4 regions of the Dickeya dadantii NCPPB 898 genome follow, and region 2 is predicted to be linked to each of the others. Evidence: predicted binding sites of a transcription regulator. Region 2 holds the regulator's gene; each other region holds the start of a gene.
What was found. Region 2 encodes LexA, which represses DNA repair genes until DNA is damaged. Its sites were predicted from a motif close to TNCTGTATGTACATACAGNA; they were not measured.

Region 1 (3,144 bases), 2.0 Mb from region 2:
TCGATACCTTGCTGGGCTGTGGCATCGCCTGGGCGGCGGTCAGCTTTATCTGGCCGGACTGGAAATTTCGCGGCTTGCCTGCGGTGATCAACAAGGCTATGAACAATAATTGCCGTTATCTCGACGCTATCATGGTTCAGTATCATCAGGGCAAGGACAACGGACTTCCTTATCGGATTGCCCGCCGCGACGCCCACAACAGCGATGCGGAACTGGCTTCGGTGGTGTCCAACATGTCCGCCGAACCGCATGCCCGACCGAACACGATGGAAAATGCCTTCAGATTGATGTGCCTCAATCACACCCTGCTGGGGTATATCTCCACCCTGGGCGCGCACCGCGAACACATTCGTTCGGCCGAAACGCTACAGTTGCTGAATGATGCCGTCTGCTATGTCGACGACGCCCTGCATCAGGACAATGGCGACCAGGCCGCGCTGGACAGAGAACTGGACGCGCTGAAAAACCGCATCCATGCCCAGTCGCCAGAGCAGGACAGTAAAGAGCAGTTGGTATTGCAACAGGTTAATCTCATCATTGGCCTGCTGCCGGAGCTGACGCAGCTAAAAAACCAAGATGATTGCCGAAGAGAATCGACCACAGGAACCGATGCATCGCCATCGACAGCAGACCTCGGCGCGCTAATTGAGCCGGGGAGGCCTGAAAGCCCGCGGGCTGGTGTTCTCGAACCATTCAATCAGCTCGCTGCGCATGCCTTGCGGCAGCGCCGCCTGATGGACGCCGCAGATGGCGCCGGCCAGCGCCAGCAGCACATTAACGCTCAGATTCTGGCTGACGGAACGCAGTTTAAGATAGCTGGTTTTTGCCCCGAGCCGATGCAATTCATCGATATTTCTAATTCCCACTTTCCAGAGCAGTCGCTCCAGGTCGTGATTGATGTTCGGCAGGTCCTTCAGCCTGATGCAGCGTTTTTTGGCGGCTTTATCCTGCCGGGCCCCCTGAAGAGATTGTGACGCCAGTTCCAGCAGTCCCGACTCATCCCGCCAGAGCGCCTCACCCACCAGATAATAATTGAGCGGCACCGGCAGGCCGCGTTTGGTATAAATCAGTTTGGGCGTCTGCTGGTCAAGGAAAAAGTCCTCGTTATGCTGCGCCGCGCGCAAATAGAGTTCTCCGCTGGAGACCAGCGCAAAAATCACCCCGTCCGCGGCAATGCTGTAGCCGCCGAACTGAGATCGAGAGAGAATATTCCCCAGCGGGGCAAACACGATTTTTGCCTGCAAAATCCTTTTTTCACATAGCCCTTTCATTACTTTTTCCTTGTATTGAACGTTTTTTCCTGTTTACCAGAGACATCCGTAACTGGAACAATTAATTAAACACAGCAAAACTGCGTCTTCAAATACAAAAAATGTTATGCAGGCAACGACATAACGATTATGCGAAGCGCTTTCAGAAATTCCGGTTGATCTTTGCTCACACAAAAGATACTGTACACCCATACAGTAATGCTGTGAGGTAAAGAAATCATGCGTACTCAAACCATCCGTTCCCGCCATGTCTGCCACTCGTCACACCTGGGCCATAACGCGATGCCGAAAACCGCCTCCAGCGGGTTCATCAGCGAAATCGTCTATGGTGATGATCATCCCATGCTGACGCCGTTGTTGCTTCCCCTGTTACAACAACTGGGATCGCAGTCGCGCTGGTTGCTCTGGCTTTCCCCACAGCAGAAACTCAGCCGCCTGTGGCTGCAGCAGGCAGGGTTGCCACTGGAGAAAATGATTGAACTGCACCGCATCAATCCGGTATCGACCGTTGATGCAATGGAGAAAGCATTACTGACGGGTAATTACAGCGCCGTGTTGTGCTGGTTGCCAAATGAGCTGGATAATGAACAAAAAATGCGGTTGCAAAGAGCGGCACAGCATGGAAATACCTATGGATTTATTATGCGTCCAGAGGAAAAAACAATCATAAGACCATTTTCCACACTAAAAATTCACTCAAGATTGTATCACTAAATGAATATTAGGATTTTTCTTACAGGGATGTAGCAGGCCCCTCGCAGCCCCCGGAAATACAGTGCCCAGGATGTTATTGCGAAGTATTAATATCAAGAGACATCGGGTTAATCTGACAAAATCGTCCATTATTTGTTAGTAATTATGTATGAACGACTGATTTTTTCATGGCGTCTGTCACATCATACTTGTAACTTTCTCACCACGTTGTAGACTTTAGCTCGCTGGAGTTGCCCTTCCATAACGTCAGTTCACTGGCAGCAAGTAATTAGACCAAGGGCAATGTCTCCGAGAAAGGATTTTAACCAAAGGCTGATTAGCTTTCAGAGTTAATTGCCGATTTGGATGATAATGAGGCGTAAAATGAAAAAAACAGCTATCGCGATTGCAGTGGCACTGGCTGGCTTTGCTACCGTAGCACAAGCCGCACCGAACGATAACACCTGGTATGCGGGTGCTAAACTGGGTTGGTCCCAGTACCACGACACCGGCCTGACCGGCAATGGTTACAACGTGACCAACGCTGCGCAGAACCAACTGGGTGCCGGCGCATTCGGTGGTTATCAGGCTAACCCGTATCTGGGTTTTGAAATGGGCTACGACTGGCTGGGCCGTATGAAGTATAACGGCGGCAACCAGGGCAGCTTCAAAGCTCAGGGCGTTCAGCTGGCAGCTAAGCTGAGCTACCCGATCGTTGACGATCTGGACATCTACACCCGTCTGGGTGGTTTTGTATGGCGTGCAGACAGCCACGACAACTCCGGCCTGAACGACCACGACACCGGCGTTTCTCCGCTGGCAGCTGTGGGTGTTGAATACGCTATCACCAAAAACTGGGCAACCCGTCTGGACTACCAGTGGGTGAACAACATCGGCGACGCGTCCACCGTTGGCGGTCGTCCGGACAATGGCCTGCTGAGCGTGGGCGTTTCTTACCGTTTCGGTCAGGAAACTGCTGCTCCGGCTCCGGTTATTGCTGCTCCGGCCCCGACTCCGGCTCCGGCTCCGGTTGTTCAGACCAAACGTTTCACCCTGAAGTCTGACGTACTGTTCAACTTCAACAAAGCAACTCTGAAACCGGAAGGTCAGCGTTCTCTGGACCAGCTGTACTCTCAGCTGAGCACTCTGGATCCGAAAGACGGTTCCGTAGTCGTTCTGG
Region 2 (3,144 bases):
ACGGCTTCATAGGAGAAGTCGGCGGCGATCTCTTCCAGCAGCGTGATGGCGTTCTGCTGTGCCTTGTCGTGGGAAATCTTTTTGACCCGTGCTTCATCATCAATCGCTTTGGCGATGGCGCGGGAAGACAGCAGCTTGTTGAACAACTCCTGACGAACCGGCAAACGCGGTCCGACGGCCGCCAGCCGCAAACGGGAGAAGTGCATACGTGCTACGCGCGCCAGCTTGTGGGCGATGGTTTTGTCGGTGCCGTGTTCGGTCGCCATGTAACGCAGCGAGACGGGAACGGAAAAGCGCACAAAACTGTCGCGACCGAGCCACAGAACGGCGAAGAATTTCTCTATGCCGTTGAGCAACCGCAGATGCGGCGTGTCCTGATTCTGCCCCTCGCGGCCGGGGGAGCGGCCGAACATGACCGACACCGGCACCATCTGTATATCGAGTTCCGGATTGTTGCGATGCAGATCCAGATAGTCGTGAAACAGCTTTATCGACTGCTGTTTGGGCACGTAATAACGGAACAGGCGTGGGCCGTCATTGACAAATACGTAACTCGGCAGAATTTTGCCGTCGATCTGCAGCGGCTGCAACGGATCGGGCAGACTGAGCTCCAGACATTTGGTGCGCAGCGTCAGCAGGTCTGCCTTGGAGTTGTAGGGCAGCACATAGAAGATCGGTCGCGCCGGATCCAGACGTTGTTCGTTAACGGGATCCTGTGGGATAACTTTACTCTTTACCAAGAGTTTTAGTGGGAAATTCAGTAGTTTATAGTAGATTCTACGCCAACCTGACATAACAACCAGAAGCCTCTTGTTAGCAATGCGGGCCAAGGATACCAGAAACCCGGCAGGATATCTGTGGTGATGAGACCATGACGACGCGTTAAAATTGCGGCCAATGACAAATTAAAGGTGGAGTAAGCATGAACAAAACAACCGGGATAACCCGCATCATCAAAGCGGCGGGTTATTCGCTGCAAGGGTTGCAACAGGCATGGCGGCATGAGGCCGCATTTCGCCAGGAATCACTACTCACGCTTGCCGCCATTATTATTGCCTGCTGGCTGCCGGTTGCAATGGTGGAGCGGCTGTTGTTGATCGGTTCCGTGGTGCTGATCGTGCTGTTTGAGCTGGTCAATAGCGCTATTGAAGCGGTGGTGGATCGAATCGGCATGGATTACCACGAATTGTCCGGCCGGGCGAAGGACATTGGCTCGGCGGCGGTATTTGTCGCCTGTTTGCTGGCGGCGGGAGTATGGGGAGCGATACTGTGGAACCGTTTTGCGTGACGCTTTGCATAATCGCAGAAAAATCCGCGCAATAGCGATATCGCGGTTCCCATCGGCACTTTCCCTGTATATACTCACAGCGAAACTGTATAAACAACCAGGGGGCGGAATGAAAGCGCTAACTACCAGACAACAGCAGGTTTATGATCTGATTCGCGATCATATTTCACAAACCGGTATGCCGCCCACCCGGGCCGAAATCGCCAGTCAGCTTGGCTTCCGTTCGCCGAATGCGGCTGAGGAACACCTCAAGGCGCTGGCGCGCAAAGGCGTCATTGAGATCGTTACCGGCGCTTCCCGCGGTATTCGCCTGTTGATGGAAGAAGAAGATCAGGGATTGCCGCTGATTGGCCGCGTCGCCGCCGGCGAACCGTTGCTGGCTCAGCAGCACATCGAATGCCACTATCAGGTCGACCCGGCGATGTTCAAGCCTAGCGCCGATTTCCTGCTGCGGGTCAGCGGAATGTCGATGAAGGATATCGGTATTCTGGACGGCGACCTGCTGGCGGTGCATAAAACGCAGGATGTGCGCAACGGCCAGGTGGTGGTGGCGCGTATTGAAGATGAAGTAACGGTCAAACGATTGAAAAAGCAGGGCAATGTTGTGCAACTGCTGGCGGAAAACAAAGAATTCGCGCCGATCGTTGTCGATCTGCGCGAGCAAAATTTCTCCATTGAAGGATTGGCGGTTGGCGTGATCCGCAACAGCGACTGGAGCTAACGCCCCTGCTTTAGTCCGCTTTTGATGGATGTAGGCTTCCGCCCATGCAGGTGTTCAGCTTGTCTGGATGAACACCTGTACCGTCCGGTACTTTGATGGTCCGGGCCGAACGTAGTGCATAAGTGGTGTATGAATTGAGGGAAGCGTGACGTATTCAGGACGAATAACGTATTCAGAAAGAATATGTGTTTAGAAAGCGTCACGTATTTTGAAAGAGTACGTATTTCGAAATAGTACGTATTTTAAACGAGTACGTATTTCGACAGAGTAGTGTGAAGCAACGGCTTCACACTCAGCGTTTCTTCACCAGTATGCTGTGATCATGATTACAGCTGTCCCGATGCTCGCAGGACTCCACCTTCTGGCATTCGCCACACAAACCGTGGGCTTCTACCACACTATGACGCAGGGCGAAACCTGACTGTTTCGCCAACTGGTGCAGCGTTTCCTCAACGCCTTCCGTCTGGCGTTCCGTCACCAGCCCGCAGCGGTCGCAGATAAACAATGCCGAAGTATGGCTATGCTCTTCGAAATGATGGCACAGCACATAGCTGTTGGTGGACTCTACCTTGTGGATAAAACCTTGTTCCAGTAGAAAATCCAGCGCGCGATAAACGGTGGGCGGCTTGGCCTGAGGCTCGGAAACGCGAAGCAAATCCAGCAGATCATACGCGCTGATCGCACCGGGTTGCTGGGCCATTAAGCGCAATACTTCCTGACGCTGGGGCGTCAGACGCACATTGCGTTGCTGGCAAAGCTGTTCAGCCTGGGCAACAAGTTTGTCCGGATTGGTTGAATCCATTGCAGTAACCCTGAAGCGAGTGTGAAATCATGGCGGCATCTTACCATGACTGAATAAAAACGCCGAGATGGCTGCCGCAAGGTTGCGCTGGGCCTGCTCTCGTTACACCGCATGGCTGACAATTGATTTTCTTTATAGCGAATTCCCGGCCGCGCCTGGCCTGATTCGTGGCGCTGGCTCTGCCCTGAAAGGTGGCTATCAGGGCGTAAGGAAATAGACGTGGCGGGTCCTGGCGTGAGCGCCAGCCTAGACAACCAGGTCGATCAGCAATGCCCGTGTGGCGGTTTCCGCCCGAATGATAAGGCTGTTTTCCTGCTGGACAAACGCACCGTC
Region 3 (3,144 bases), 870 kb from region 2:
CGCCGGTAAAGCAGAAGATCTGATCGCGCAGGGCATTATTACCGACGGCATGATCGTCAAGGTCAATGCGGCGCTGGACGCGGCGCGCGCGCTGGGGCGTCCGGTGGATATCGCCAGCTGGCGCCACGCCGAGCAGTTGCCGGCGTTGTTCAACGGCGTGTCCATCGGCACCCGTATTCTGGCGTAAACCGCGAACATCAAACACGTTTTCTCCCGGCGAAAACCGCAGGAGAGACACGGGCAGTTCAATGGCGGGTCGGACAGGAGTCGGCCTGCCTTTATCAAAGAGACCGGGAGTGTAGTTATGGCTTTGTGGGGCGGACGGTTCACGCAGGCGGCAGATCAACGTTTTAAACAGTTCAACGATTCACTGCGGTTTGATTACCGTCTGGCGGAGCAGGACATCATCGGATCCATCGGTTGGTCCAAGGCGCTGGTGACGGTGAACGTACTGAGCGCTCAGGAACAGCTGCAACTGGAGCAGGCGCTCAATACGCTGCTAAAAGAGGTGCAGGCGGATCCCGAGGCTATCCTGCAAAGCGATGCGGAAGACATCCACAGCTGGGTGGAGCAGAAGCTGATCGAGAAAGTCGGCGATCTGGGCAAGAAACTGCACACCGGGCGCAGCCGTAACGATCAGGTCGCTACCGATCTGAAACTGTGGTGCAAGGCGCAGGTGAGCGAGCTGGCGCAGGCGATTCGTCATCTGCGCGCCGCGCTGGTCGCTACCGCTGAAGCCAATCAGGACGCGGTGATGCCGGGGTATACCCACCTGCAGCGCGCACAGCCGGTAACCTTCGCCCACTGGTGTCTGGCCTATCACGAAATGCTCTCGCGTGACGAAAGCCGTCTGGAAGACACGCTCACGCGTCTGGACGTCAGCCCGCTGGGATGCGGCGCGCTGGCAGGTACCGCGTACCCTATCGACCGCGAGCAACTGGCCGGCTGGCTGGGCTTTGCCTCGGCGACGCGCAACAGTCTGGACACGGTATCCGATCGCGATCACGTGCTGGAACTGCTGTCCGATGCGTCCATCGGTATGGTGCACCTGTCGCGCTTCGCCGAAGATTTGATTTTCTTCAACAGCGGCGAAGCGGCGTTTGTCGAGCTGTCCGACCGCGTTACCTCCGGCTCTTCGCTGATGCCGCAGAAAAAGAACCCGGACGCGCTGGAGCTGATCCGCGGCAAGTGCGGCCGGGTGCAGGGCGCGCTGGCCGGCATGCTGGTGACGCTGAAAGGCTTGCCGCTGGCGTACAACAAAGACATGCAGGAAGATAAGGAAGGGCTGTTCGACGCGCTGGACACCTGGCACGACTGCTTGCTGATGGCGGCGCTGGTGCTGGAAGGCATCCAGGTGAAACGTCCGCGCTGTCAGGAAGCGGCGCAGCAAGGCTACGCCAACGCCACCGAACTGGCCGACTATCTGGTCGCTAAAGGCGTGCCGTTCCGCGAAGCGCACCACATCGTCGGCGAGGCGGTAGTGGGGGCCATTCGTCAGGGTAAAGCGCTGGAAGCGTTGTCGCTGGCGGATCTCAAACAGTTCAGCGCCGTAATTGAAGACGATGTGTATCCGGTGCTGTCGTTGCAGTCCTGTCTGGAAAAACGCGCCGCGCAGGGCGGGGTATCGCCGGAGCAGGTCGCACGCGCCATCGCCGACGCAAAACGGCGTCTGGCGTAGTCTCTGCGATAAGTTACAGAACCGGCCCCTGGGCCGGTTTTGTTTTTTCTGTCGCCTGCTTTCTGAAGTCGGCTCGCATTTTCTCGTTTGACAGCGGCTTTTTCGGCCGATTTCTCGCGTAACCTCTGGACATATATACAGCCTCATTTTACCTTGGCGGGCAGTGGTACACATAACCCGGAGGCGGTGTGGAGATCTCCTTGTTTTATGGCGTCGGCGGTGGCGTGGTTGGTCTGTTGCTGGGCTGGCTGGCCGCCAGCCTGTGGCAGCAGCAGCGTCAGGCGCGGCATGACACCGAATTGCAGTTGCAACAGCAGGCGCTGGAGCAGACGCGCCAACAGCTGATTGAAAGCCAGCAGATACGGCTGCAGGACCAGCAGCGGCTGGATCAGCAGACGCAGGAATTGCGCACGCTGCACGGCCAACTGGCGGCCGGCGAGGAAAAATTGCGGCAACTGGCGGAGCTGCGGGAAGAGTGCCTTCAGCTTAATCAGGAATTGCGTGCGCTGCGCGAAGCCAACGGCGCGCAGGAAGCGGAACTGCGCGAAGTGACGATCCGTCTTGAAGAAACCCGGCTGGCGGCGGAAGAAAAGCAGCGGTTGTTGATGAACAGCGAACAGCGGTTGTCCACCCAGTTTGAAAACCTTGCCAATCGCATCTTTGAACAGAACGGGCACAAAGTGGATCAACAAAATCAGCAGAGCATGGAAAAGCTGCTGACGCCGTTGCGCGAACAGCTGGACGGTTTTCGCCGTCAGGTGCAGGAGAGCTTTGGCGCGGAATCGAAGGAGCGGCATACGCTGGCCCATGAGATCCGTAACCTGCAACAGCTTAACGCCCGTATGGCGCAGGAAGCCATCAACCTCACCAACGCGCTGAAAGGGGACAACAAAACCCAGGGCAACTGGGGAGAAGTGGTGTTAAGCCGGGTGCTGGAAAGCTCCGGGTTGCGCGAAGGGCATGAATATGACACCCAGGTCAGCGTGCAAACCGGCAACAACAGTCGCCTGCAACCGGATGTGATCGTCCGGCTGCCGCACGGCAAAGATGTGGTTATTGACGCCAAAATGTCGCTGGTGGCCTATGAGCGCTATTTCAACAGCGACAACGAGGCCGAACGGGCTGCGGCGCTAAACGAGCATCTGCTGTCCATCCGCAATCATATCCGGCTGCTGGGCAGCAAAGACTATCAGCAACTGCCGGGGTTGCGTTCGCTCGACTATGTCCTGATGTTCATCCCGGTCGAGCCGGCGTTCCTGGTGGCGATCGACCGCCAGCCTGATCTGATTACCGAGGCATTGCGTCACAATATTATGCTGGTCAGCCCCACGACTTTGCTGGTAGCGTTACGGACGATTAACAATCTCTGGCGTTACGAGCAGCAAAGCCGCAATGCGCAACTGATCGCCGAACGGGCGTCCCGGCTGTATGACAAACTGCGTTTGTTCGTTGATGACATGGCCGCG
Region 4 (3,144 bases), 1.3 Mb from region 2:
TGCGCATGGGCCAGCATCTGACTTTCCAGCTCGCGGATTTTTTGATCCAGCGCTTTCGGCGACAGTTGTTGGTAATGGGCTGCCGGTTCGGCTGCTTTCTTGCCGCGCCCTTTACCCCGGCCGTTGGCCGACTGACCAATCTGCAGGATGTCGCCAATCTTTTTATTGAGGCCCTGCGGCACGATGCCGTGTTGCTCGTTGTACGCCTGCTGTTTCTCGCGGCGGCGCTGGGTTTCATTCATGGCGCGCTCCATCGACGGCGTAATCTTGTCGGCATACAAAATCGCCTTGCCGTTGAGGTTACGCGCCGCCCGGCCGATGGTCTGAATCAGCGAGCGTTCCGAACGCAGGAACCCCTCTTTGTCGGCATCCAGAATCGCCACCAGCGATACTTCCGGCATGTCCAGACCTTCACGCAGCAGGTTGATGCCCACCAGTACGTCGAACTCGCCCAGACGCAAATCGCGGATGATCTCCACCCGCTCCACGGTATCAATATCGGAGTGCAGGTAACGCACCCGCTCGCCGTGCTCTTCCAGATACTCGGTCAGGTCCTCCGCCATCCGCTTGGTCAGGGTGGTGACCAGCACGCGCTCGTTGATAACGGCGCGTTTGCGGATTTCCGACAGCAAATCATCCACCTGAGTGGTTACCGGGCGCACTTCCAGCTCCGGGTCCAGCAGGCCGGTCGGCCGCACCACCTGATCGATCACCTCGCCGCCGGATTTTTCCAGTTCGTAATTGCCCGGCGTCGCCGATACATAGATCGCCTGCGGCGCCAGCGCTTCGAACTCCTCGAATTTCATCGGCCGGTTGTCCAGCGCCGACGGCAGACGAAAGCCGTACTCCACCAGCGTTTCCTTGCGCGCGCGGTCACCGCGGTACATGCCGCCCAGTTGCGGAATGGTGACGTGGGATTCGTCGATCACCAGCAGACCGTCGGCCGGCAGATAGTCGAACAGCGTCGGCGGCGGTTCGCCCGGCCCGCGGCCGGACAGAAAGCGGGAGTAGTTTTCAATGCCGGAGCAGTAACCCAGCTCATTCATCATTTCCAGATCGAAGGTGGTGCGCTGCGCCAGCCGCTGTTCCTCCAGCAACTTATTGCTGGCCAGCAGCACCTGACGGCGCTCCGCCAGCTCGACCTTGATCTCCTCCATCGCCTGCAGGATGCGTTCGCGCGGCGTGACATAGTGAGTTTTGGGGTAGATGGTGTAGCGCGGCACCGTCTGCACAATATGCCCGGTGAGCGGGTCGAACAGCGACAGCCGTTCCACTTCTTCGTCGAACAGCTCCACCCGCAGGGCGATGTCTTCGGATTCCGCCGGAAAAATATCGATGATCTCGCCGCGCACACGAAAGGTGCCGCGCGAAAACGCCTGGTCGTTGCGGGCGTACTGCAACTCCGCCAGCCGCCGCAGGATGGCGCGCTGGTCGATCAACATGCCCTGCGTCAGATGCAGCATCATCTTCAGATACAGGTCCGGATCGCCCAGACCGTAAATGGCGGACACCGACGCCACCACCACCACGTCGCGCCGTTCCAGCAGCGCCTTGGTGGCGGACAACCGCATCTGTTCGATGTGTTCGTTGACCGAGGCGTCCTTCTCGATGAAGGTGTCCGAACTCGGCACATAGGCTTCGGGCTGGTAGTAGTCGTAGTAAGAAACGAAATACTCCACCGCATTCTCCGGAAAAAACGCTTTCATTTCGCCATACAGCTGCGCCGCCAGCGTCTTGTTGGGCGCCAGCACCATGGTCGGCCGGTTAAGGTCGGCGATCACATTGGCGATGGTGAACGTTTTACCGGACCCCGTGACCCCCAATAGCGTCTGATGCGCCAGCCCGTCTTCCAGCCCTTCTTCCAGGCGGCGTATCGCCTCGGGCTGATCGCCGGCGGGTTTGAAATCAGAATGCAGTTTGAACGCTTTACTCATGGATAAGACACTCGGATAAAAAACGGTTGGAATCACGCAACGGACATCAGCGGGTTAGGCCAGCGTCGTCGGCAGGGAGAGACACAAGCTAGTATGAAATCCCCGGTCAGATTTGCCAGTTACATATTACTGGATATAAAAACAGCATCAAGCAATTCTTAACCATTGACAGCACAACGATAGCGTCCTGGTTGACTAGCACAGAGTGATGTTGCTAATCCAGTAAAAAATGACGCATTTATCCCCAGAAATGCAGTTTCTCAAATTATCTGCTACGACCAGTGCCGGTGATTTATTCAAACGGCTCTCGTTGCAACAAAAGTGACTTGCTTTTAATTAATTATTTGATTTTAAATGATTTTATAAAAAAGCGGAGATTAGCATCAAACCAGGCGCAACCCGCGCCGGCTCTTGGCTGGCGCGTTTTTTCTAACCCTAATACACACAGTTATCCACAGAAATGGTGGATAACTCCCACAAGCGCCCGCGCCTCCTGTATTGGCGTCTTTCACCGTCTTTACCCGCCACGACAGCGCAAGGCGCTTTTAAACAAGATTTCCGTGTTTGACCCGGCGATCATTATAAAAAAAAGTGCTAAATGACACAGACTTAGCAAGAGGAAAAACCACTGGCCCTGTGGATTCAGCACCCATTTTCAAGATGGTTTTTTCTATCAATTTCAATCAGAAGAAGGGAAAAAACTGCGATTCATGCAACATTTACTCAAAATCATTAACCGCTCAGTAAAGTGATGTTTAAGTAATCGCCAATATCCTGCTGAATTGGCAAGGATAAGTAAGGGATTTCCCCCAGCATCGGCGCCGGAATCCGCTCTTGCAGCGTTTGCAGGTAAGCCTGATGGCGACGGTCAGGCGGCTGAACAACGTTGGCGATCCAGCCCGCCAGCCGCAAACCGGCTTGCCGCACCGCCTGTGCCGTCAGCATGGCGTGATTGATGCACCCCAGCTTCACCCCCACCACCAGAATCACCGGCAGCGTCTCTTCCCGCACCCAGTCGGCGAAGGTATGCCGCTCGGAAAGCGGCGTAAACCAGCCGCCGGCGCCCTCTACCAGCACCCAGTCCGCCTGCCGCTCCAGCGCGCGCAAACCGTCGCTGAGGGTGGAGAATGCAATCGGCCGCTTTTCCACGGCGCTGACAATATGGGGCGACGTCGGCTCCAGAAACGCCAGCGGGTTGACCGCGTCGTAA

Region 1: sulA (SOS-induced cell division inhibitor SulA) is a predicted target of LexA. The motif match lies at 1,450-1,469, and genes of this name have one in related genera.
Region 3: rmuC (DNA recombination protein RmuC) is a predicted target of LexA. The motif match lies at 1,802-1,821, and genes of this name have one in related genera.
Region 4: uvrB (excinuclease ABC subunit UvrB) is a predicted target of LexA. The motif match lies at 2,062-2,081, and genes of this name have one in related genera.

Annotation. Positions count from the first base shown of each region.
Region 1 is NZ_CM001976.1:3,436,098-3,439,241, forward strand. Features, by position in the region: partial or broken gene yccS (YccS family putative transporter) at 1-645, shown strand, start outside; gene DDA898_RS21805 (TfoX/Sxy family DNA transformation protein) at 642-1,271, opposite strand; gene sulA (SOS-induced cell division inhibitor SulA) at 1,491-1,985, shown strand; gene ompA (porin OmpA) at 2,349-3,144, shown strand, end outside.
Region 2 is NZ_CM001976.1:585,190-588,333, forward strand. Features, by position in the region: gene plsB (glycerol-3-phosphate 1-O-acyltransferase PlsB) at 1-794, opposite strand, end outside; gene DDA898_RS03150 (diacylglycerol kinase) at 923-1,288, shown strand; gene lexA (transcriptional repressor LexA) at 1,398-2,009, shown strand; gene zur (zinc uptake transcriptional repressor Zur) at 2,302-2,811, opposite strand; gene DDA898_RS03165 (pirin family protein) at 3,058-3,144, opposite strand, start outside.
Region 3 is NZ_CM001976.1:4,540,679-4,543,822, reverse strand. Features, by position in the region: gene argB (acetylglutamate kinase) at 1-187, shown strand, start outside; gene argH (argininosuccinate lyase) at 305-1,678, shown strand; gene rmuC (DNA recombination protein RmuC) at 1,867-3,144, shown strand, end outside.
Region 4 is NZ_CM001976.1:1,905,123-1,908,266, reverse strand. Features, by position in the region: gene uvrB (excinuclease ABC subunit UvrB) at 1-1,934, opposite strand, end outside; gene bioD (dethiobiotin synthase) at 2,667-3,144, opposite strand, start outside.